DNA from 4 places in the Streptomyces sp. NPDC051364 genome. Region 2 is predicted to be linked to each of the others. Evidence: riboswitches for the same ligand, from Rfam matches in the RefSeq annotation. Region 2 holds a riboswitch; each other region holds the start of a gene.
What was found. Region 2 has a riboswitch for cobalamin ahead of AB0M76_RS02245 (CbtB-domain containing protein). Riboswitches for the same ligand answer to the same signal wherever they lie in the genome.
Positions count from the first base shown of each region.

Region 1: linked by a shared signal. The riboswitch ahead of AB0M76_RS10675 (ribonucleoside-diphosphate reductase subunit alpha) and the one ahead of AB0M76_RS02245 (CbtB-domain containing protein) in region 2 are both predicted to bind cobalamin.
Region 3: linked by a shared signal. The riboswitch ahead of metE (5-methyltetrahydropteroyltriglutamate--homocysteine S-methyltransferase) and the one ahead of AB0M76_RS02245 (CbtB-domain containing protein) in region 2 are both predicted to bind cobalamin.
Region 4: linked by a shared signal. The riboswitch ahead of cobN (cobaltochelatase subunit CobN) and the one ahead of AB0M76_RS02245 (CbtB-domain containing protein) in region 2 are both predicted to bind cobalamin.

Region 1 is NZ_JBFBAH010000004.1:218,537-223,981, reverse strand. Features, by position in the region: gene AB0M76_RS10685 (helix-turn-helix domain-containing protein) at 1-208, opposite strand, end outside; gene AB0M76_RS10680 (ribonucleotide-diphosphate reductase subunit beta) at 295-1,308, opposite strand; gene AB0M76_RS10675 (ribonucleoside-diphosphate reductase subunit alpha) at 1,308-3,695, opposite strand; cobalamin riboswitch at 3,852-3,983, opposite strand; gene AB0M76_RS10670 (GNAT family N-acetyltransferase) at 4,028-4,528, opposite strand; gene AB0M76_RS10665 (Uma2 family endonuclease) at 4,607-5,191, shown strand; gene AB0M76_RS10660 (YbdD/YjiX family protein) at 5,241-5,438, opposite strand; gene AB0M76_RS10655 (carbon starvation CstA family protein) at 5,435-5,445, opposite strand, start outside.
Region 2 is NZ_JBFBAH010000001.1:459,126-464,570, reverse strand. Features, by position in the region: gene AB0M76_RS02260 (aspartate aminotransferase family protein) at 1-441, shown strand, start outside; gene pucL (factor-independent urate hydroxylase) at 696-1,613, shown strand; gene AB0M76_RS02250 (histidine phosphatase family protein) at 1,710-2,132, opposite strand; cobalamin riboswitch at 2,167-2,316, shown strand; gene AB0M76_RS02245 (CbtB-domain containing protein) at 2,353-2,565, shown strand; gene AB0M76_RS02240 (CbtA family protein) at 2,596-3,351, shown strand; gene AB0M76_RS02235 (hypothetical protein) at 3,373-3,618, shown strand; gene AB0M76_RS02230 (hypothetical protein) at 3,667-4,311, shown strand; gene AB0M76_RS02225 (class F sortase) at 4,558-5,139, shown strand; gene AB0M76_RS02220 (hypothetical protein) at 5,295-5,445, shown strand, end outside.
Region 3 is NZ_JBFBAH010000022.1:99,776-105,220, forward strand. Features, by position in the region: gene AB0M76_RS32140 (FAD-dependent oxidoreductase) at 1-283, shown strand, start outside; gene AB0M76_RS32145 (cytochrome P450) at 310-1,548, shown strand; gene metE (5-methyltetrahydropteroyltriglutamate--homocysteine S-methyltransferase) at 1,648-3,966, opposite strand; cobalamin riboswitch at 4,120-4,338, opposite strand; gene AB0M76_RS32155 (HAD family acid phosphatase) at 4,483-5,166, opposite strand; gene AB0M76_RS32160 (3-hydroxybutyrate dehydrogenase) at 5,282-5,445, opposite strand, start outside.
Region 4 is NZ_JBFBAH010000002.1:45,841-51,285, forward strand. Features, by position in the region: gene cobN (cobaltochelatase subunit CobN) at 1-3,357, opposite strand, end outside; cobalamin riboswitch at 3,390-3,531, opposite strand; gene cobG (precorrin-3B synthase) at 3,726-5,027, shown strand; gene AB0M76_RS04115 (precorrin-8X methylmutase) at 5,024-5,445, shown strand, end outside.

The DNA of each region.
Region 1 (5,445 bases), on a different contig from region 2:
CGGAATGCCGCACCCCGGCCGGGACCACGTAGGCCCGGCACCGGAACGGCTCCCCGCCCGGCCCGGCCATCAGCAGCTCGTCCCCGCCCAGCGCGGCGATGACCTGCACGGAGTGGTGCGCGTGCGCGGTGGCGGACCCGACGGCGCCCCCGTACAGCACGCCCCCGGGCCGCAGCCGCGCCCGCCCGGCCCACCCGCTCACGGACACGACGAAGCGCCCCCGCCCAGGACCCCGGTGACCGGGATGTTCCTCCCCATGGGCGGGGACGCTATCAAGCGACCGGAGCCGGCGACTTAGAAGTCTTCGTCCAGGTCGACCGTGCCCTCGACCGCAACCTGGTAGGCCGACGGGCGGCGCTCGAAGAAGTTCGTCAGCTCCTGGACGCCCTGCAGCTCCATGAAGGAGAACGGGTTCTGCGAGCCGTACACCGCGGGGAAGCCGAGGCGGACCAGGCGCTGGTCCGCGACGCACTCCAGGTACTCGCGCATCGACTCGGTGTTCATGCCCGGCAGGCCGTCACCGCACAGGTCGCGGCCGAACTGCAGCTCCGCCTCGACGGCCTCCTTCAGCATGTCGGTGACCTGCTGCTGGAGCGCGTCGTCGAAGAGCTCCGGCTCCTCCTTGCGGACGGTGTCCACGACCTCGAACGCGAAGTTCATGTGCATGGTCTCGTCGCGGAACACCCAGTTGGTGCCGGTGGCCAGGCCGTGCAGCAGGCCGCGCGAGCGGAACCAGTACACGTACGCGAAGGCGCCGTAGAAGAACAGGCCCTCGATGCACGCCGCGAAGCAGATCAGGTTCAGCAGGAAGCGACGGCGGTCGGCCTGCGTCTCCAGCCGGTCCAGCTTCTCGACCTCGTTGATCCACTTGAAGCAGAACTGCGCCTTCTCGCGGATCGACGGGATCTCCTCGACCGCGTCGAAGGCGGCCGCGCGGTCGTCCGGGTTGGGCAGGTAGGTGTCGAGCAGCGTCAGATAGAACTGGACGTGCACGGCCTCCTCGAACAGCTGGCGCGACAGGTACAGACGCGCCTCCGGGGAGTTGATGTGCTTGTAGAGCGTCAGCACCAGGTTGTTCGAGACGATCGAGTCGCCCGTCGCGAAGAACGCGACGAGGCGGCCGATCATGTGCTGCTCGGCGGGCGTCAGCTTCGCGAGGTCGGCGACGTCCGAGTGGAGGTCGACCTCCTCGACGGTCCAGGTGTTCTTGATCGCGTCCCGGTAGCGCTCGTAGAAGTCCGGGTAGCGCATGGGGCGGAGAGTCAGCTCGAAGCCCGGGTCGAGCAGGTTCTTGTTGGTGGAGCTCATTACTGGCAGGCCTCGCAGGACTCGGGGTTCTCAAGGGAGCAGGCCAGCGCCTCGGCGTCGGCGACCGCCTGGGGCAGCGCGACGGGGGCGGCCGCCTGCGCGGCGCGGGCGATCTTCGTCGCCGGGCGCGAGCGCAGGTAGTACGTGGTCTTCAGGCCCTGCTTCCAGGCGTACGCGTACATCGAGGACAGCTTCCCGATGGTCGGCGTCTCCAGGAACAGGTTCAGCGACTGCGACTGGTCGAGGTACGGCGTACGGGCCGCCGCCATGTCGATCAGGCCGCGCTGCGGGATCTCCCACGCCGTGCGGTACAGCTCGCGCACCTCGGCCGGGATCCAGCCGAAGCCCTGGACCGAGCCGCTGGAGTCGCGCAGGGCCTCGCGGGTCTGGGCGTCCCACACGCCGAGCTGCTTCAGCTCCTCCACCAGGTAGCCGTTGACCTGGAGGAACTCACCGCTCAGCGTCTCGCGCTTGAAGAGGTTGGAGACCTGCGGCTCGATGCACTCGTACACGCCGGCGATCGAGGCGATCGTCGCCGTCGGGGCGATGGCGAGGAGCAGCGAGTTGCGCATGCCGGTCTCGGCGACGCGGGCGCGCAGGGCGTCCCAGCGCTCGGGCCAGGCGCGCTCGGTGTCGTAGTGGTCCGGGTGCAGGACACCGCGGGCCGTACGGGTCTCCGACCAGGCCGGGAGCGCGCCGTGGCGCTCGGCCAGGTCGCAGGAGGCCTCGTACGCGGCGAGCATGATGCGCTCGGCGATCTTGGTGGAGAGGGCCTTGGCCTCGGCGGAGTCGAAGGGCAGGCGCAGCTTGAAGAAGACGTCCTGCAGGCCCATCGCGCCCAGGCCGACCGGGCGCCAGCGGGAGTTGGAGCGCTCGGCCTGCTCGGTCGGGTAGAAGTTGATGTCCACGACGCGGTCGAGGAAGGTCACGGCGGTGCGGACGGTCTCGTCCAGCCGCTCCCAGTCCATCTCACCCGTCTCGGTGAGGACGAACGCACCCAGGTTGACCGAGCCGAGGTTGCAGACAGCGGTCTCGCCGTCGTTGGTGACCTCGAGGATCTCGGTGCACAGGTTCGAGGAGTGCACGACCCGGCCCGGCTCGGCGGTCTGGTTCGCCGTGCGGTTGGAGGCGTCCTTGAAGGTCATCCAGCCCTGGCCGGTCTGCGCGAGGGTGCGCATCATCCGGCCGTACAGGTCGCGGGCGGGCATGGACTTGCGGGCCAGGCCGTCCGCTTCGGCCTTGCGGTACGCGGCGTCGAACTCGTCGCCCCACAGGTCGACCAGCTCGGGCACGTCGGCCGGGGAGAACAGCGACCAGTCGGCGTCCGCGTTCACGCGGCGCATGAACTCGTCCGGCACCCAGTGCGCGAGGTTCAGGTTGTGCGTACGGCGCTGGTCCTCGCCCGTGTTGTCGCGGAGCTCCAGGAACTCCTCGATGTCCGCGTGCCAGGTCTCCAGGTAGACCGCGGCGGCGCCCTTGCGGCGGCCGCCCTGGTTCACGGCGGCGACGGAGGCGTCGAGGGTCTTCAGGAACGGCACGATGCCGTTGGAGTGGCCGTTCGTACCGCGGATCAGCGAACCGCGGGCGCGGATGCGCGAGTACGAGAGGCCGATGCCGCCGGCGTGCTTCGACAGGCGCGCGACCTGGTGGTAGCGGTCGTAGATCGAGTCGAGCTCGTCCAGCGGGGAGTCCAGCAGGTAGCAGGAGGACATCTGCGGGTGCCGGGTGCCGGAGTTGAAGAGCGTGGGGGAGGACGGCAGGTAGTCGAGGCGGCTCATCAGCCGGTAGAGCGAGGCCACTTCCTCGACGGCCTGGACACTGTCGTTCTCGGCGAGGCCGCAGGCCACGCGCAGCATGAAGTGCTGCGGGGTCTCGACGACCTGACGGGTGATCGGGTGGCGCAGCAGGTAGCGGCTGTGCAGGGTGCGCAGGCCGAAGAAGCCGAAGCGGTCGTCGGCGCCCTCGGCGAGGGTGTGCTCGACCAGTGCGTCCAGGCGGCTCGCGTGCAGCGCCACGAACTCGGCGGTGCGGTCCGCGATCAGGCCCTCGCGGTGGCCGACCGCGACGGAGGCGGAGAAGGAGGTGGCCCCCTGGCCCGCGGCTTCCTCGGCGACGGCCAGCGTCAGCAGCCGGGCGGCGAGCCGGGAGTACGCCGGGTCCTCGGAGATGAGACCGGCGGCGGCCTCCGTGGCCAGCCCGCGCAGCTCGGCCTCGTCGGCGGCGGCGCTGCGCCCGCGGAGCGCGGCTGCGGCGACCCGGCCCGGGTCGGTGTCGGGGAGGTCGGCGGTCAGCTCGGTGAGGGTACGCAGCAGTGCGGCCCCAGGTCCCCCGGTCTCGATTCCGGTGTCGGACGGGTCGGACTCGGCGCGCGGTGCGGAAGGCGCGATGGTCACGGGGGGAGCTCTCCCTCGCTCGGCTCCGGGACACCTTCGGTGCGGGCGCGAGCGGGCGCGCGCGGGGCAGGGCCTGGCTGGGCACGCTCACACCGCACGGCGTCCACCGGCCCAACCGCGGGGCCCGGACGTGTCGGCACCCGGTTCGGTCGAGCCGGGCGCACTGTCGGCAGGTCCTCGGACTTGCGGTGACACCAATGGGTGTACTTCATACCGTTGCGGGACAGTTCCGGATTCGCACCGGATTCCCCTGCGGCGACAGCGAGCATGAGCATACATGTGGGGGCCGCTTCCTGTGCGACCCCCTAGATGTTGTGTCGGCGTGGCTACAGTTCGAGACCGTACGTGAGCAGAGTGAGGCCGGGGACGGGCTCCCAGTCCCGTTCGGGCGTGCGGACGAAGCCGAGCCGTTCGTAGATCCGGTGGGCTCCGACCATGTCGTCCGTGGTGGACAGAACAAGGCGCCGTACGCCCTCGATGACCCTCGCCCGCTCCACGCAGGCCCGTACGAGCGCCTCCCCGGCGCCCCGCCCGCGGCCCTCCCGGGCGACGGCCAGCATCCGGAACTCGGCCTCGCCGGCTCGGGCGATGTCGCACAGCGGGCTCCCGGGCGCGGCGAACGCCACACCTCCGAGGAGCCGTCCGTCGCTCGCGGCGGCGACGAGTATCACCCCGTCGCGCGCCCGCCCGGCCACGTCCCGCAGCCGCGCGAGGTACGGATCGTCCTCGCCGAACGTGAGCAGCCCGTCCCCGAGATAGGCCTGCGCGGTGATCTCCCCGAGCGTTCCGTACTCCGCCGCCAGCGCTTGCCTGATCACGATGTCCATGCGGTCGAGTGTGCCGTACGGGTGTCAGCGCCCGGCGCTATCGTCGGAGACAGCACCGTCGAGGAAGGCGAGCGAGGCATGACCGTGATGACAGACCGGCCCCACATGCTGACTGAGGACTTCGAAGCCGTGGCGCGCATAGCGGCCCGCGAGAGGGAGGGGACGCGGCTGGAATTCATCGACGGGATCATCAGGAGCAAGGCCATGCCGGACGGCGACCACGGGATGATCATCCAGTGGCTCACGCGGATCTGCATGCAGCACCGCCCCGAGCTGTGGCTGCATCCGGGGCAGGGCATCAAGGCCCAGGAGTACCGGGCCGGCCGGGCGATTCCGGATGCGGCGCTCGCGCATTCCGAAGCATTCGTCGGGCAGGGGGACTGGGTCGACCCCGATCCGATCCTCATGGTCGTAGAGGTGACCTCGTGGGATTCGGACACCCACCGGCGCGACCATGTCGAGAAGCCCCGCGCCTACGCGGAGACGGGTATCCCCGTCTACCTCCTGATCGACCGGGCCAAGTGCCAAATCTCCGTCTACAGCCAGCCGAACGGCCGACAGTACGAGAGCATCCACATCGTGCCGTACGGCACGGACATCGCGCTCCCCGAGCCCGTCGGCATCACCCTGCAGACCGAGGTCCTCAAGGACTGGGTGCGCTGAGGGACGGCGAAGGGCCCCACCGATCCGGCGGGGCCCTTCACATACGTGCTCAGCAGCAGCGGAAGCCCTCGCGGGGGTCTGCCTCGCGGGCGTCCGTGCGGGCGCGTTCGAAGGCGCGGCGGGTCAGGACCTCGGCCGCGGGGTCGTGCGCGCGGGCGTGCGCGACGTAACGGTCGTACGCCGCCTCGCCCGAGAACTCCCGTACGAAGAACCGCGCCTTCGCCAGCGCCGCGCGGACGCCGCTCACGCCACCG
Region 2 (5,445 bases):
CCCTACCCGGGCGGGCTGACGTACTCCGGGCACGTGCTGGCCTGCGGAGCCGCCGTGGCGACGATCAACGTCATGGAGGAGGAGGGCATCGTCGAGCAGTCCGCCCGCACCGGCGCGGAGCTGCTGGGGCCGGGCCTGCGCGCCCTCGCCGAGAAGCACCCGTCGGTCGGGGAGGTCCGCGGTCTGGGCACGTTCTGGGCCCTGGAGCTCGTACGGGACCGGCAGACGCGCGAGCCGCTCGTCCCGTACAACGCCTCCGGGGCGGACAACGCGCCGATGGCCGAGTTCGCCGCCGCCTGCAAGAAGGGCGGGCTGTGGCCGCTGACCGCCGGCAACCGCATCCACATCGCCCCGCCCTGCAACATCGGCCCGCAGGACGTGGCCAAGGGCCTCGCGATCCTCGACGAGGCGCTGTCGGTCGCGGATACGCACACCGTCTGACCTGCTGCGCTGTGCGGTCGCCCAAGCCGTGGGTGCCGGTGTTCGGACGATCTGTACGGGTAACAACGCCGTTCGCGCATGTTGCAATCCGAAGCAGCACCTACGGACCGGGATGCACGTCAGTCCCGGGGCGGCCCCTCGGGGCCGAACGGCGGGGAGCGGGACGTCCTGCGGTCGGGGGCGGCGCTGGACGCCGGGCGTACGGGATCCAGACCACCGGACTCCGTGTTCCCGAGGCACCGAAGGAAGACACCATGAGCAAGCACGTCCTGGCGCAGAACCAGTACGGCAAGGCCGAGAACCGCATCGTCAAGGTCACCCGCAAGGGCGGCGACGGGTCTTGGCACGAGATCCGCGACCTCAACGTCTCGGTCGCGCTCCGCGGCGAGTTCCGCGACGTCCACCTGACCGGCGACAACGCCAACTGCCTGCCCACGGACACCACCAAGAACACGGTGTACGCCTTCGGCAAGGAGCACGGGATCGCCTCCCCCGAGGCCTTCGGCATCCTGCTCGCGAAGCACTTCGTCTCCTCCCAGTCGCCGATCCGCGAGGCGCAGATCCGGATCGAGGAGTACGTCTGGGAGCGGATCCCGGTCCCGACGCGCAAGGAGCAGCACTCCTTCGTCCGCAAGGGCCAGGAGGTGCGCACCGCGCAGATCACGTACAGCGAGACGACCGGCCTGCAGGTCATCTCGGGTCTGAAGGACCTGACGGTGATGAACTCGACCAACTCCGAGTTCCACGGCTACATCAAGGACAAGTACACGACGCTCAAGGAGGCGTACGACCGCATCCTGGCGACCAAGGTCACCGCGCGCTGGGCGCACTCGGCGCTGGCCGCGGACGACTCCGCGTACGACTGGGACCAGTCGTACAAGAAGGTCCGCAAGAACATGCTGGAAGCGTTCGCCGAGACCTACTCGTACTCGCTGCAGCAGACCCTCAACCAGATGGCCGAGCGGGTGCTCGACCACTGCCCGCGGGTCAACGAGGTACGCCTGAACCTCCCCAACAAGCACCACTTCCTCGTCGACCTGGAGCCCTTCGGCCTCAAGAACGACAACGAGGTCTACTTCGCGGCGGACCGGATGTACGGCCTGATCGAGGGCACCGTGCACCGCGACGGCGTGCAGCCGGTGATCGCGACGAGCGACTGGATCGTCGCCTGAGTCGCGTAAGTCGCGTAACGGCTCCCGCATACGTTCGGCCCGGACCGCGTCGCGGGGTCCGGGCCGTTCTGCTGCCTGCGGCCCGTTCTGCTCCGGCTACTTCCCGACCGGCTGTCCGAGCTGAAGGTTCCACCGCCCCAGCCGCCCGGTGAGGCTGGTCACCGTGTCCGGCCGTACGTCGAGGCGCCAGAAAGCGGCGGCCGGCAGCTCCAGCGCGGACACGACGGCCGCCCGGACGACGGCCTGGTCGACCACGGCGCGATGCGTGCCGGTGGGCAGGGCGGCGAGGGCGGCGCCGACGCGGGCGATCAGCGCGGTGACGGACTCCCCGCCGGGCGGCGCGTAGTCGGGGTCCGCCAGCCAGCTCCGGACGGCGGCCGGATCCTCGGCGGCGACCTCGTCCAGGGTCCGCCCGGCCCACTCCCCCGTGTCCGGGCCCTGCAGGCCCGCGTACTGCGGGCAGGGGTCGCCGTGGCCGAAGCGCACCTGTCGTGAGGCGTCCTCGAATGGACGTCTCACGAACTGAACTCGTACTACGTCGCTCTTCATAAGGGGAGCGTAAACGCGGTACGGTCTCGGACGACAACCTAAAAAAGACGACGGTATGACGGAAGTACCGGTGAAAATCCGGCACGGTCGCGCCACTGTGAATCCTCCCGGAGGGGGAGGAGAAGTCAGACCCGCCATGTCGTCGCTAGCACCACTGACCGGGACGCGTGTTCCCTCTGGAGGTTCTGCCATGGCTCACTCCGCCGTGCCCACGACGGCCCCTGCCGTCACCCCGATCTCGCTCTCCGCGCTCGCCCCCTGGGCCCTGTTCGTCGGCGTCCTGATGCTGGTCCTGCTCTACCTCGTCGGTGCCGAGCAGGGCGCCACCGCGCTCTTCGAGGGCGACACCGTCCACGAGTGGATGCACGACGGTCGCCACCTCCTCGGCTTCCCCTGCCACTGATCTCCGCCTCGGCAAGGGAAGAACCGAACCATGAACTCCATCTCCCCCCGCGTCCTGCTGGTGCGGGGCATGCTGGCCGGACTGCTCGCCGGCGTGGCGGCGTTCCTCGTCGCGTACGTCCTCGGTGAGGCCAAGGTCGACGCGGCGATCGCCATCGAGGAGGCGGGCCACGCCGCCCACGAGCACGGCGAGGAGGCGGCCCCGGTCAGCCGGGCCCTCCAGGCCACGGCAGGCCTTGGCACCGGCACGCTCCTGTACGGGATCGCGCTCGGCGGGATCGCCGCGCTCGTGTTCTGCTACGCCCTGGGCCGGATCGGCCGCTTCGGCCCTCGGGCCACGGCCCTGCTGGTCTCGGGCGGCCTGTTCGTCGCCTTCAACCTGGTGCCGTTCCTCAAGTACCCGTCCAACCCGCCGGCCGTCGGGGACCCCGACACCGTCGTCCGGAGGACCACCCTCTACATCCTGATGATCGCGTTGAGCGCGCTGCTGTCGGCGGGCGCGCTCATCCTGGGCCGGCGCCTGGCGCCCAAGCTCGGGAACTGGAACGCCTCGATCGTCGCCTCGGTCGGCTTCGTCGCGGTGGTCGCCATCGCCTACGCGGCCCTGCCCGGCATCAACGAGGTCCCGGCGGACTTCCCGGCCGCCCTGATCTGGCAGTTCCGCCTCGCGACCGTGGCCATCCAGGTCGCGATGTGGACGACTTTCGGCCTGGCCTTCGGTTTTCTTGCCGAACGGGCCCTTGCCCCGGCCGCCGCACCCCAGGAGGCTGTACAGCCCGCGAGCTGACGATGAGGGGGCCGGTAGTACATGCAGACGGCGATCTGGGAATGGCGCGGCTGGACGGGCGCCGTCCCGTTCTGGCTCAACACCGTTCTGCTGCTCCTGGCCCCTTTCACCGCCGCCACGCTGCTGGCCCAGGTCGGCATCATCACGGCCCTGGCCGCCCTCGGCGGCCTGGCCCGCCACCTCTGGTTCGGCGACTACGGCCACCCGGCCATCCACCTCGCCGCCGCCCTCATGGGGGCGGCGGCGATCGTTTTCGTCCTCGTCTGACCCTCCCCGGCCCCGGGTGCGCCGCCCCGGACTCACAGGGTCGGGTCCATGAGCTTCAGCGTGTACGCCCGCCGGGTGCGGGACCACACGCTGCCGCACGCCCGCCGGCGGAGCGCATTGCGCAGCGCCGTCGTCCTGTTCAAGCCCTTCGGGTTCCAGGCGACCTGGTCCTACCTCGGCACCGTCGGGGACCTGGACCGGGACGGGGACGCGCTGCTGCGGGCGCTGAAGAAGCTCGAGTCGAGCCGGGACGCGGGGATTGCCGAGCGGGCCGCGTTCGCCGAGCGGCGGCGCGAGGAGAAGCGGATCCTGCACCGGCAGCGTCCCTCGGCCGCCGACACGGAGTTCTTTCGGGGGCCCCGCTGGCCCGGGCCCGACGGGCATCGGGCGGCGGTCCACGAGGTCGCCCGGCTCTGGCGCGCTCACGCCGGGCCGGTTCCCGAACTGCCGCCGGGGGCCACCGGGGCGGCCGGCCTCGACATCGTGGTGTGCGGGCACGTCCTCTTGTACCTGATGGCCGGCGGCCGTCTGGACCGGTACCGGCTGGATGCGGTCGAGGAGTGTCTGCCGGAATTGCGCCGCTGGGCCTCGCTGCCATCCCCGCACGACGCGGCATGCACGCACTTCCGGCGTCTGCTGAGGTTGGCCGAGCTGATCCTCAACGACCCCGACGGCGCTGCGCGGCCGCAGTAGCCGGTCTGCCGTCCACCCGTGCGCGGTGCGTGGTGCACTCGTTCGGCCGTATCCGGCGCAATCCTCGGGACAGGGGCGGTGCACCCGTCACCAGCTGGGAAGACGTCCGGGGCGGAGTGTCGACACGCCTGTGACGTCGCGTCAGTCTTCGGCGTTGTAACCGGTACTGACGGGCAGCGAGGGGTTCCACTGCTCTCAGGAGACCCGGCCGCCGGAGCCGGGGGGATCGGACCAGGAGGGAATTCCATGCCCCGCGCCAAGTGGGTGGTCGGCGTGCTGACAGTGGCTCTGCTGGGCACCGGCATAGGGATGTTGCGCAGCACCGAGGGCGCGCGGCCCACCGCCGCCACCGCCGCCGACGCGCTGCCCTCGCGGGCCCTGGGCCTGTCCGGTCACCGCCGACTCGTCGAGCAGCTGGAGCACTCCGGACAGCACGCCGCAGCCAAGGGGCCCCGACCCGCGCGGGCCGCCGGCATCACACCGCTGCGGGCCGCACGACCGCTGCGGCTGCACATCCCGAGTCTGGGGGTCGACCTGCCGCTGGGCGGGGACGGGGACGAGGCCTCCTGGGACCACGACACCCCGGCCCCGGGCTCGGTCGGCACCGCCGTGGTCACGGCCGCCGACCTGCACCTCGCCGAGCTGCGACGCGGGCTGACCGTCGAGATCGCGCGCGCGGACGGCCGTACCGCCGTCTTCACCGTCGACCGTGTCTCGCCCGGCGGTTTCAGCGGTCGCGGCCAGCGGCCCGGGCGGGCCCAACTGCGGCTGGTCAGCGGTGAGACCACGGTCCTGGCGCGGCTGACCGGCCGCCACCGCACCGGCTGACCCCGCCGGCACCGCCCCCGACCGCCCCCGACCGCCCCGCGCACCGGCAGCCGCCTCGGCTTCCTGTCATCCGAGGGGGGTGTCTTCGTCCCCCGGTCGGGGGCTTCTGCGGTCCGGTCGGGGAGTCACCCGGCGTATCGGGGCAGACCCCTCGCATGAGCGGGACACGGCATGCACGCACGGCACTGGCCAGGGCCCTTTCGGCGGCCTGTGTCGTGCTGCTGTGCCTGTTCGCGTCCGGTCCCCCCGTCACGACGGCCGCAGCGGCGGCCGCCGCCCTCGAGCGCACCGGGTCCGGCGCGCCGA
Region 3 (5,445 bases), on a different contig from region 2:
GCGCGCCGAGCTCCGCTTCACCGGCGTCTACGGCTACCAGGGCCGCGTCATCGGGGCGGTCACCTTCGACAACTCGCGCTGGCTGCAGTTCTACGAGCAGCAGATCGAGGCCACGGCCCCGTTCCCGCCGCCGTTCCCCACGGTCGACCGGCGCCCCGAAGGGCAGAAGCCCCTCCCCGCGGACTTCCCCGACCCGTCCGTGCCCACGCACGGACCGACGATCACCCTCAGCGGATATTCGCCGGCCGACCGGCGGATGACGTTCACCCCCGCCGGGCACTGACCCGCCCGCCCTCCGGAGGACCCGGCATGAAGCAAGGCATCCTGAGCGACATCCTCGACTACTCCAACCGCGCGAACCCGTACCCGCTGTACGCGGAACTGCGCAAGACCCCGGTGTTCCACGACGGGGACGGCCCGTACGCCATCAGCACCTACCACGACATCCAGAGCCTGCTGCACGACCCGCGGCTCAGCTCCGAGGCCCGCAACCTGGCCGCGACGGCGGGGGATCCGCTGGCCGAGGGCGAGGAGGAGGGGGCCGCGACCCTGCCTCCGAGCTTCCTGAAGCTGGACCCCCCGGAACACGACCGGCTGCGCCGGATGACCAACCGGCCCTTCGGGCCGCCGCACTCCCCGCACCGCATCGACGGCATGCGCGACGATCTCAAGGGCATCGTCACCGGTCTCATCGACAACCTCGCCGACCCGGGCCGGATCGACCTGGTCGATCAGTTCGCCTACCCGTTCCCCGTCACCATGATCTGCCGGCTGCTCGGTGTGCCGCGCGAGGACGAGCCGCGGTTCCACGTCTGGGCCGACACCCTGGCCGCGAGCCTGGACCCCGACCCGGGCGCCGACCCGAAGGAACGCGACAAGACCACCCACGACGCCCGGATGGAACTGGGCATGTACCTGGCCGGGCTGATCGAGGAGCGCCGCAAGAACCCCGGCGACGACATGCTCTCCCAACTGGCCGTCGGGCACGGCCAGGACGAATCGATGAGCACGATGGAGCTGCTCAGCACGGCCGCCCTGCTGCTGATCGCGGGCCACGAGACCACCGTCAACCTGATCACCAACGGGATGCTCACGCTGCTGCGCAACCCGGACGTGCTGAAGCAGCTGCGCGAGACGCCCGGGCTCGCGGTGCCGATGGTGGAGGAGCTGCTGAGGTTCGAGCCGCCGGTGCAGCTGCTGCCGCAGCGCACCCCGCTCGTCGACATCGAGGTCCGCGGGGTGACCATCCCCAAGGGCTCCTCGATGTGGCTGATCCTCGCCTCCGGCAACCGGGACCCGCACCGCTTCGAGAACCCCGACCGCTTCGACCCGTACCGCAAGGACATCCAGCACCTGGGCCTCGGCAGCGGCATCCACAGCTGTTTCGGCGCCCCGCTGGCCCGGCTGGAGGCGCAGCTCGCGCTGAGCGAGCTGGCCCGCCGCCTGGAGAACCCGCGCCTGGTCGAGGACCCGCCGCCCTACCGGCAGAACGCGGTCCTGCGCGGCCCGCGCCACCTCCAGGTTACGTGCGACGGGATCCGTCCCTGAAGCAGTGGAGCCGAGCCCGGGAGCGGGTACGGCTCAACGTGTGGCTCCGGTCCGCGGGAAGGACCGGAGCAGACGCTTCGTACGGGCAGTCAGGACCGGTCAGGAGCCGGTGAGTTCACCCCGGACCTCGCGGGCCGCCGCCACCAGGCTCGCCAGGGAGGCACGGGTCTCGGGCCAGCCGCGGGTCTTCAGGCCGCAGTCGGGATTGACCCACAGCCGCTCGGCCGGAATGGCCTCGAGCCCCTTGCGCAGCAGCGCGGCCGCCTCCACGGCGGACGGGATGCGCGGCGAGTGGATGTCCCAGACACCCGGACCCACCTCCCGCGGGTATCCGGCGCCGGCGAGCTCGTCGGCCACCTGCATGTGCGAACGCGCGGCCTCCAGGCTGATCACGTCGGCGTCGAGGTCGTCGATGGCCCGGAGGATGTCGCCGAACTCCGCGTAGCACATGTGCGTGTGGATCTGCGTGTCCGGCCGTACCCCGGAGACGGCGAGCCGGAAGGCCTCGGTGGCCCACGCCAGGTATTCCGCACGGTCGGCGGCGCGCAGCGGCAGCGTCTCCCGCAGCGCGGGCTCGTCCACCTGGATCACCGAAGTGCCCGCGGCCTCCAGGTCCCCGACCTCGTCGCGCAGGGCGAGCGCCACCTGCCGTGCCGTGTCCCCGAGCGGCTGGTCGTCCCGTACGAAGGACCACGCGAGCATGGTGACCGGGCCGGTCAGCATGCCCTTGACCGGCCGGGCCGTCTGCGCCTGGGCGTACGTCGTCCAGCGCACGGTCATCGGATCGGGACGGGAGATGTCCCCGGCCAGGACGGGCGGGCGGACGTAACGGGTGCCGTACGACTGGACCCAGCCGTGCCGGGTGGCCAGGTACCCGGTGAGCTGCTCCGCGAAGTACTGCACCATGTCGTTGCGTTCTGGCTCGCCGTGCACGAGGACGTCGATGCCGGCCTTCTCCTGGAAGGCGATGACCTCGCGGATCTCGTCCTCGATGCGCTCCTCGTAGCCGGCCGTGCCGATCCGGCCCGAGCGCAGGTCGGCGCGGGCGGTGCGGAGTTCGGCGGTCTGCGGGAAGGAGCCGATGGTCGTGGTCGGCAGCAGCGGCAGGCCCAGGAGGGCGCGCTGGGCGGCGGAGCGTTCGGCGTACGGCTGGGCACGGCGGGCATCGGCTTCGCCGATCGCCGCCGTACGGGTCCGTACCGCGGGGTCGCAGGTGAGCGGGGAGTTCGAACGGGAGGCCAGGTCGGCGCGGTTGGCGGCGAGTTCGGCCGCGATCGAGGCGGGCCCCTGGCCGAGGCCGCGGGCGAGGGTGGCGATCTCGGCGGTCTTCTGCCGGGCGAAGGCCAGCCAGCGGCGGATCTGCAGGTCGATGTCGCGTTCGACGGCGGCGTCCAGCGGGACGTGCAGCAGCGAGCAGGACGCGGCGACGTCGACCCGGCCGGCGAGGACGAGCAGGGTGCCCAGGGTGGTCAGCGACTTCTGGAGGTCGTTGATCCAGATGTTGCGGCCGTCGACCACGCCGGCGACGAGGCGCTTGCCCGGCAGCCCGCCCACCGCGGCGAGGTCCGCCAGGTTCGCGGCGGCGGCCCCGGTGAAATCGAGCGCCAGGCCTTCGACGGGGGCCTTGGCGAGGACGGGCAGGGCCTCGCCCAGCCGGTCGAAGTACGAGGCGACGAGCAGTTTCGGGCGCTCCGTCAGGGCGCCGAGCTCCCGGTAGGTGCGGGTGGCGACGTTCAGCTCGGCGGGGGTGCGGTCCTGGACCAGGGCGGGCTCGTCGAGCTGCACCCACTCGGCCCCGGCCGCGCGCAGCTCGGCCAGCACCTGGGCGTACACGGGCAGCAGCCGGTCCAGCAGCGTGAGCGGCACGAAGTCGTCGCAGACGCCGGGGGCGGGCTTGGCCAGCAGCAGGTACGTGACCGGTCCCAGCAGGACGGGCCGGGCGCGGTGCCCGAGCGCAAGGGCTTCGCGCAGTTCCGCCACCTGCTTGGCGGGGTCGGCGGTGAAGACGGTGTCCGGCCCCAACTCCGGGACGAGGAAGTGGTAGTTGGTGTCGAACCACTTGGTCATCTCCAGCGGCGCCACATCCTGCGTGCCGCGGGCCATCGCGAAGTACCCGTCCAGAGGGTCGGCCTCGACGGCGGCGCGGTGGCGGGCGGGGACGGCGCCGACCATGAGACTGGTGTCCAGTACGTGGTCGTAGTACGAGAAGTCGCCGGTCGGGACCTCGTGGATTCCGGCATCTGCCAGCTGCTGCCAGGCGCTCCGGCGCAGTTCGCGGGCGGTCTCCCGGAGGGCGGCGGCGCCGACGCGGCCGTTCCAGTAGCCCTCGACGGCCTTCTTCAGTTCCCGGTTCGGCCCCTGGCGGGGGTATCCGTACACGGTGGCGCGTACGGCCGTGGCAGCGGACTCGGTTGTCACGTGACTCTCCTTCGCGAGCATGCGTGTGCGCGTCTTGCGACGGATCCCGGGGAAACCGGGGCGAAGGAGTGACGAACCGGACGGACCACCTGTGCCCGCCTGAATGTGCACGCCGACCCGCCCACGAAGTCACCGGGATCACCGCACGCGAACGGTCGCGTGCGGGCAACGGGCAGGTCTTCGGACTCGCGGGCACGTCTCGTCGTACGAGACTCCTACTGGCCGTCGCTTCCCAGACCCGTCCGGGCCCAGTGCGTATGACGGCGGTCGTTCCCGCTCACCGCTGCGGGGCAGTCCCGGATTCCCACCGGGTTCCCTCTTGCGACGCATCCCGCCTGGAGGACGGGGCGAACCAGCTGCGGAGTCAGCCTAAGGGCAGCCGCCGGGCGGCGGACAGGTGTGATCACCATGCGGACACGGCAATGAGACGCCCCGCCCCCCGGTGCGCCGCCGCCGGCCGCCTCTGTGTGCAGGCGGCCGGCGGCGGGGACCCTTGGCAGCGGGGCCGAAAAGCGACTAAGAGAGCTTGCCGTCGTAGTCCGGCAGCTTGAAGGTGCGCTCCGCGTGCCCGCCGACCAGATCGCTGTTGTTGTTGCCGATGTTGGCGATGATCGTGTAGCCGCGGGCCTCGATCTCGGCGCGCTTGGCCGTCTTGTAGGTGCTGACCTCGCTGAAGAGATCGGGCAGGTCCCGGACGTACAGGTCCGAGACGGGGTAGCCGACCGCCTTGAGGTTGTGCTCGGTGAGGGAGTGGATGATCCCCGGTCGGGCGGTGACGAAGATGATGGCGACGCCGCGCTCGTTCGCGTACCCGGTCAGGTCGCGGACCTCGGAGATCGCCGGGGTCGGGAACGTCCAGAACCAGTGGAAGTCCGTCTCCAGCGAGGAGTTGTCGATGTCGAGGACGATCGCGGGCTTCTCGCCGGCGGGCGACTGGGCGATGCGCTGCTCGACGTACGGGCGGGCCGTGGCCATGACGGCGGCGACATCGCGCTTCCAGGTGCCGTAGTCGATACCGCGGATGAGCGCGTTGCCGCCGGGCGCGGAGGCCGTCGCCGCGGCCGGGGCGGCAGCCGGGGCCGGGGTGGGGACCGGGGCGGCTTGGGCGGAGGCGGCAGGGGCCAGCATCAGGACGACGGTGGCCGCGGCCGTGCCGGTGGCGGTTCCGAGCGTGCGGATGCGGGCGTGGGTGCTGCGCATGTGGGGGCGCTCCTCATGGGCTTCATTGGCCGAAATGACATGTACGGGGCCAGAATCCGCATGCCCGCCCTCCCTGTCTACTGACCGGTAGTTAATTTTTGGTGGCCGTCCCGCTTCACGTGGCGGTCCACCCTCCGTCGAGGGGGAGCGAGGTTCCGGTGAGGTACCCGGCATGGGGCCCGCACAGCCACACCGCGGCCGCGGCGACCTCCTCGGGCTCGATCAGGCGCTTGATCGCGGACCGGTTGAGCAGCACCTCGGACAGCACGTCGCCGGGGC
Region 4 (5,445 bases), on a different contig from region 2:
GAGGTAGTCCACCGTCGCCGCCAGCTCGAAGGCGCCCTTGTAGCCGTGGCGGCGCATCGCCTCGATCCACTTGGGGTTGACCACGCGGGCGCGGAAGACGCGGGACGTCTCCTCGACCAGGGTGCGGGTCTTGACCGTCTCCGGGCGGGTGGAGTCGCCGATGTACGCCTCCGGGGCCGTGCCGCGCAGGGCGCGGACCGTGGCCACCATGCCGCCGTGGTACTGGAAGTAGTCGTCCGAGTCGGCGATGTCGTGCTCGCGGGTGTCCGTGTTCTTCGCGGCCACCGTGATCCGCTTGTACGCGGTCTCCATCTCGGCGCGGGCCGGGCGGCCTTCCAGGCCGCGGCCGTACGCGTAGCCGCCCCACACCGTGTAGACCTCCGCGAGGTCGGCGTCCGTACGCCAGTCGCGGGAGTCGATCAGCTGGAGGATGCCGGCGCCGTACGTGCCCGGGCGCGAGCCGAAGATACGGGTCGTCGCGCGCCGCTCGTCACCGTGCTCGGCCAGGTCCGCCTGGGCGTGGGCCCGGATGTAGTTCTCCGAGGCGGGCTCGTCCAGGGACGCCGCCAGCCGTACCGCGTCGTCCAGCAGGCCGATCACATGCGGGAACGCGTCCCGGAAGAAGCCCGAGATGCGCAGCGTGACGTCGATGCGCGGGCGGCCCAGCTCCTCGAGCGGGATCGGCTCCAGGCCGGTGACGCGGCGCGAGGCCTCGTCCCAGACCGGGCGGACGCCGAGCAGGGCCAGCGCCTCGGCGACGTCGTCGCCGGAGGTGCGCATCGCGCTCGTGCCCCAGAGGGACAGCCCGACGGAGGCCGGCCACTCGCCGTTGTCCGTGCGGTAGCGGGTGAGGAGGGAGTCGGCCAGGGCCTGGCCCGTCTCCCACGCGAGGCGGGACGGGACGGCCTTCGGGTCCACGGAGTAGAAGTTCCGGCCCGTGGGGAGGACGTTCACCAGGCCCCGGAGGGGGGAGCCCGAGGGGCCCGCCGGGACGAAGCGGCCGTCCAGGGCCGAGACGACGTGGGCGATCTCGTCCGTCGTGCCGGCCAGCCGCGGGACGACCTCCCGGGCCGCGAAGTCCAGTACGGCCGCCACGTCCGCCGAGTGGCCGGCGGCGAGCGAAGCCACCGCCTCCGGGGCCCAGTTCGCGTCCTCCATCGCCTGCACCAGCGCGCGGGCCGCCGCCTCCGCCTCGTCGGCGGTCGTACGGGTGGCCGCGGACTCGTCCAGGCCGAGCGCCTCGCGCAGGCCGGGCAGGGCCGTCGTACCGCCCCAGATCTGACGGGCGCGCAGGATCGCGAGGACCAGGTTGACCCGGGCCTCGCCGGTCGGGGCGCCGCCCAGGACGTGCAGGCCGTCGCGGATCTGGGCGTCCTTGACCTCGCACAGCCAGCCGTCGACGTGCAGCAGGAAGTCGTCGAAGCCCTCGTCGTCCGGGCGCTCCTCCAGACCCAGGTCGTGGTGGAGCTTCGCGGCCTGGATCAGGGTCCAGATCTGGGCGCGGATGGCCGGCAGCTTGGCCGGGTCCATCGCCGAGATCTGCGCGTACTCGTCCAGGTGCTGCTCCAGGCGCGCGATGTCGCCGTACGACTCCGCGCGCGCCATCGGCGGCACCAGGTGGTCGACCAGGGTGGCGTGCACGCGGCGCTTGGCCTGCGTGCCCTCGCCCGGGTCGTTGACCAGGAAGGGGTAGATGAGCGGCAGGTCGCCGAGCGCGGCGTCGGGCGCGCAGGCCGCCGACAGGCCGGCGTTCTTGCCCGGCAGCCACTCCAGGTTGCCGTGCTTGCCCAGGTGGATCATCGCGTCGGCGCCGAAGCCGCCGTCCTCGGCGCGCGCCTGGATCCAGCGGTAAGCGGCCAGGTAGTGGTGCGACGGCGGCAGGTCCGGGTCGTGGTAGATCGCGATCGGGTTCTCGCCGAAACCGCGCGGCGGCTGGATCAGGATGAGCAGGTTCCCGCGGCGCAGGGCCGCGAGGACGATGTCGCCCTCCGGGTTGGCGGAGCGGTCCACGAACATGTTGCCCGGGGCCTCGCCCCAGTGCTGCTCCACGCTGCCCCGCAGCTCGGCGGGGAGCTCGGCGAACCACCGCTTGTAGTCGGCGGCCGGGATGCGGACCGGGTTGCGGGCCAGCTGCTCCTCGGTCAGCCAGTCCTGGTCGTGGCCGCCGGCCTCGATCAGGGCGCGGATCAGCTCGTCGCCGTCGCCGGAGACCAGGCCCGGGATCTCCTCGACGGGGCCGAAGTCGTAGCCGCCCGCGATGAGGGTGCGCAGCAGCTCCACGGCGCTGGCCGGGGTGTCGAGGCCGACCGCGTTGCCGATGCGGGAGTGCTTGGTGGGGTACGCGGAGAGGACGAGCGCGAGCTTCTTGTCGCGCCGCTCGATGTGCCGGAGGCGGGCGTGCCGGACGGCGATGCCGGCGACGCGGGCAGCGCGCTCGGGGTCGGCCACGTAGGCGGGCAGGCCGTCCTCGTCGAGCTCCTTGAAGGAGAACGGGACGGTGATCAGACGGCCGTCGAACTCGGGCACGGCGACCTGCGTCGCGGCGTCGAGCGGGGACAGGCCCTCGTCGCTCTCCTCCCAGGCGCTGCGCGAGCCGGTCAGGCACAGGGCCTGCAGGATCGGGACGCCGAGCGCGGCCAGCGCGCCCGCGTCCCACGACTCGTCGTCGCCGCCCGCCGAGGCGGTGGCGGGCTTGGTGCCGCCGGCCGCGAGGACGGTGGTGACGACCGCGTCAGCCGACTCCAGCGCGGCGATCAGGTCCGGCTCCGGAGCGCGCAGGGAGGACACGTAGAGGGGGAGCGCCTGGGCGTCCTGGGCCTCGATCGCATCGCACAGGGCGTGCACGAAGGCGGTGTTGCCGCTCATCTGGTGGGCGCGGTAGTACAGCACGGCGATCCGCGGACCCTCGGTGGTCCCGGGCGTGCGCTCCAGCGGGCCCCAGGTCGGCGCGGCGGCCGGCGGCTCGAAGCCGTGGCCGGTGAGCAGCACGGTGTCGGAGAGGAACCGGGCCAGCTGGTCCAGGTTGGCGGGGCCGCCGTGGGCGAGGTAGCCGTGCGCCTCGGCCGCGATGCCGATCGGGACCGTGGAGGCCTCCATCAGCTGGGCGTCCGGGGCCTGTTCGCCGGTCAGGACCACCACCGGGCGGGTCTGGGCCGGCGCCAGGAGCAGGTCGAGGCCGTCCTGCCAGGCGCGCAGGCCGCCGAGGAGGCGTACGACGACCAGGTCGACGCCGTCGAGCAGCCCGGGCAGGTCGTCGAGGGGAAGGCGGGACGGGTTCGCGAACCGGTACGGCACGGGGCCGTCCGCGGCGCGGGCGCTGAGCAGATCGGTGTCGGACGTCGACAGCAGCAGGATCATGCGGCGGCAGGCCTTCCTCGGGGTTTCCGCGCCCCGGGCAGTGAGGACAGCGGGAGTTCCTGACTCACCCGGCGGATTGCTCTGCAGGGTTCACAGTGGCGGGACCGCGCCGGATTCGCACCGGGCTTCCTCCCGGCGGGCCATGTGGCTCCGCCGCTGGTCATCTTAGGTGGCGATCTCCCTGACCGGGAGTGGGGGTGGCCCGCGCCCGGGCGCCCGACCGGCGGACCCGCCCCCGCCCCCCGACCCCCCGCGCGCCCCCCCCGCTCCGCGGAGCGCCGAGCCCGCCCGCGCACCACCGCTGCGCGGAGGGGTGGGTGGTGACGGCCACAGGTCGGGGCGGGGGAATCGTGGGTATGCTCGCCGCCATGCCGCCCCAGCCCCCCTCCGCCGCATCGCGGGACGAACCCGTCATACGCGACCGCGGTGACGCCTGCCCCGGTGCGCTGCGGCTGCACGCCGCGGACGACGGGTTCCTGGCCCGGGTCCGGGTACCCGGCGGGATGCTCGACGCGGACGCGGCCTCGCTGCTGGCCGATGCCGCGGAGCGGCTCGGCGACGGGCACATCGACCTCACCTCCCGCGGCAATGCGCAACTGCGCGGCCTCGGGGCGGGCTGCGGCGGCGAACTGCAGTCCGTGCTCGTCCGCGCCGGCCTGCTGCCCGCGCCCACCCACGAGCGCGTCCGCAACATCGTCGCCTCGCCGCTGACCGGCCTCGACCGGCGCGGCCTGCCCGACGTGGCGCCCTGGGTCGCAGAGCTGGACCGGCTGCTGTGCACGAGCGCGCCCGCGGCCGGGCTGTCCGGCCGCTTCCTGTTCGCCCTCGACGACGGCCGCGGCGACGTCACCTCCCTCGCCGCGGACGTGAACCTGGTCGCCCGGGACGCCGACCGAACCCTGCTGTGGACGGCCGATCCGGCGGACGCCCTGCTCGTGGCCGCGGCCGACGCGCCCCGGGCCGCCCTCGTGGCCGCCGCGTACTTCCTCGACGCCGTCCGGGAAGCCGGTACCCGGGCCTGGCGGGTTGCCGAGCTGCCCGCCGAACATGCCCTGCTCTCCGGTGAGTTGGGTGTGCGGCTGGCCGCCGCCGGGATCGAGGCCGCCCTCGTACGGGAAGACGCCCGGCGCTCCCCGGCCCCTGAGCCCGGCATCGTCGAAGGGCCCCACGGCACCGCCGCGCTCAGCGTCCTCGCACCGCTGGGCCGCCTGACCACCGCGCAGTGGCGCCTGCTGGCCGGCCTCACGGGCCGCATCCGCCTGACCCCCTGGCGCGGCATCGTCGTCCCCGGCCTGCCCGCCCGCGCCGCAGCACAAGAGCTGGCCGCCCTCGCCGAGGCCGGGCTGGTCACCGCCCCTGACGACCCCTGGCGGTCCGTCACCGCCTGTACCGGACGCCCCGGTTGCGCCAAATCCCTCGCGGACGTACGCGCCGACGCGCGCGCCGCCGTCACCCGTGCGACCGGCCCCCTGCCCGTGCACTGGTCCGGGTGCGAACGCCGGTGTGGGCACCCCCGCGGTACCGCGTGGGTGGACGTGGTCGCCACACCCACGGGCTACGACCTCTCTGCGGCCGGCCGCACCCCGCGCCGCGGCCTCCAGACCTCCGAACTTCCCGCGGCCCTCGCGGACGCACGCCGCACCACCTCCCACGACGCAGCGAAGAAATGAGCGAGTACACAGTGTTCGAGTACGAGAAGGACGGCGCGGCGATCTACCGCCAGTCCTTTGCCACGATCCGCGCCGAGGCGGACCTCTCCGGGCTGCCCGCCTCCGTCGCCCAGGTCGCGGTACGCATGATTCACGCCTGCGGAATGACCGACCTGCCCCAGGACCTCGGCTACACCCCCGACGTCGTGCTGCGCGCGCGTGCCGCCCTGACCGCCGGCGCGCCGATCCTCTGCGACGTGCAGATGGTCGCCAGCGGGGTCACCCGCAAGCGGCTGCCCGCCGACAACGAGGTGATCTGCACCCTCTCCGACCCGGCCGTGCCCGCCCTCGCCGCGAAGATGGGCACCACGCGCAGCGCCGCCGCCCTCGAAGTCTGGCGCGACCGCGGCCTGCTGGAGGGCTCCGTGATCGCCGTCGG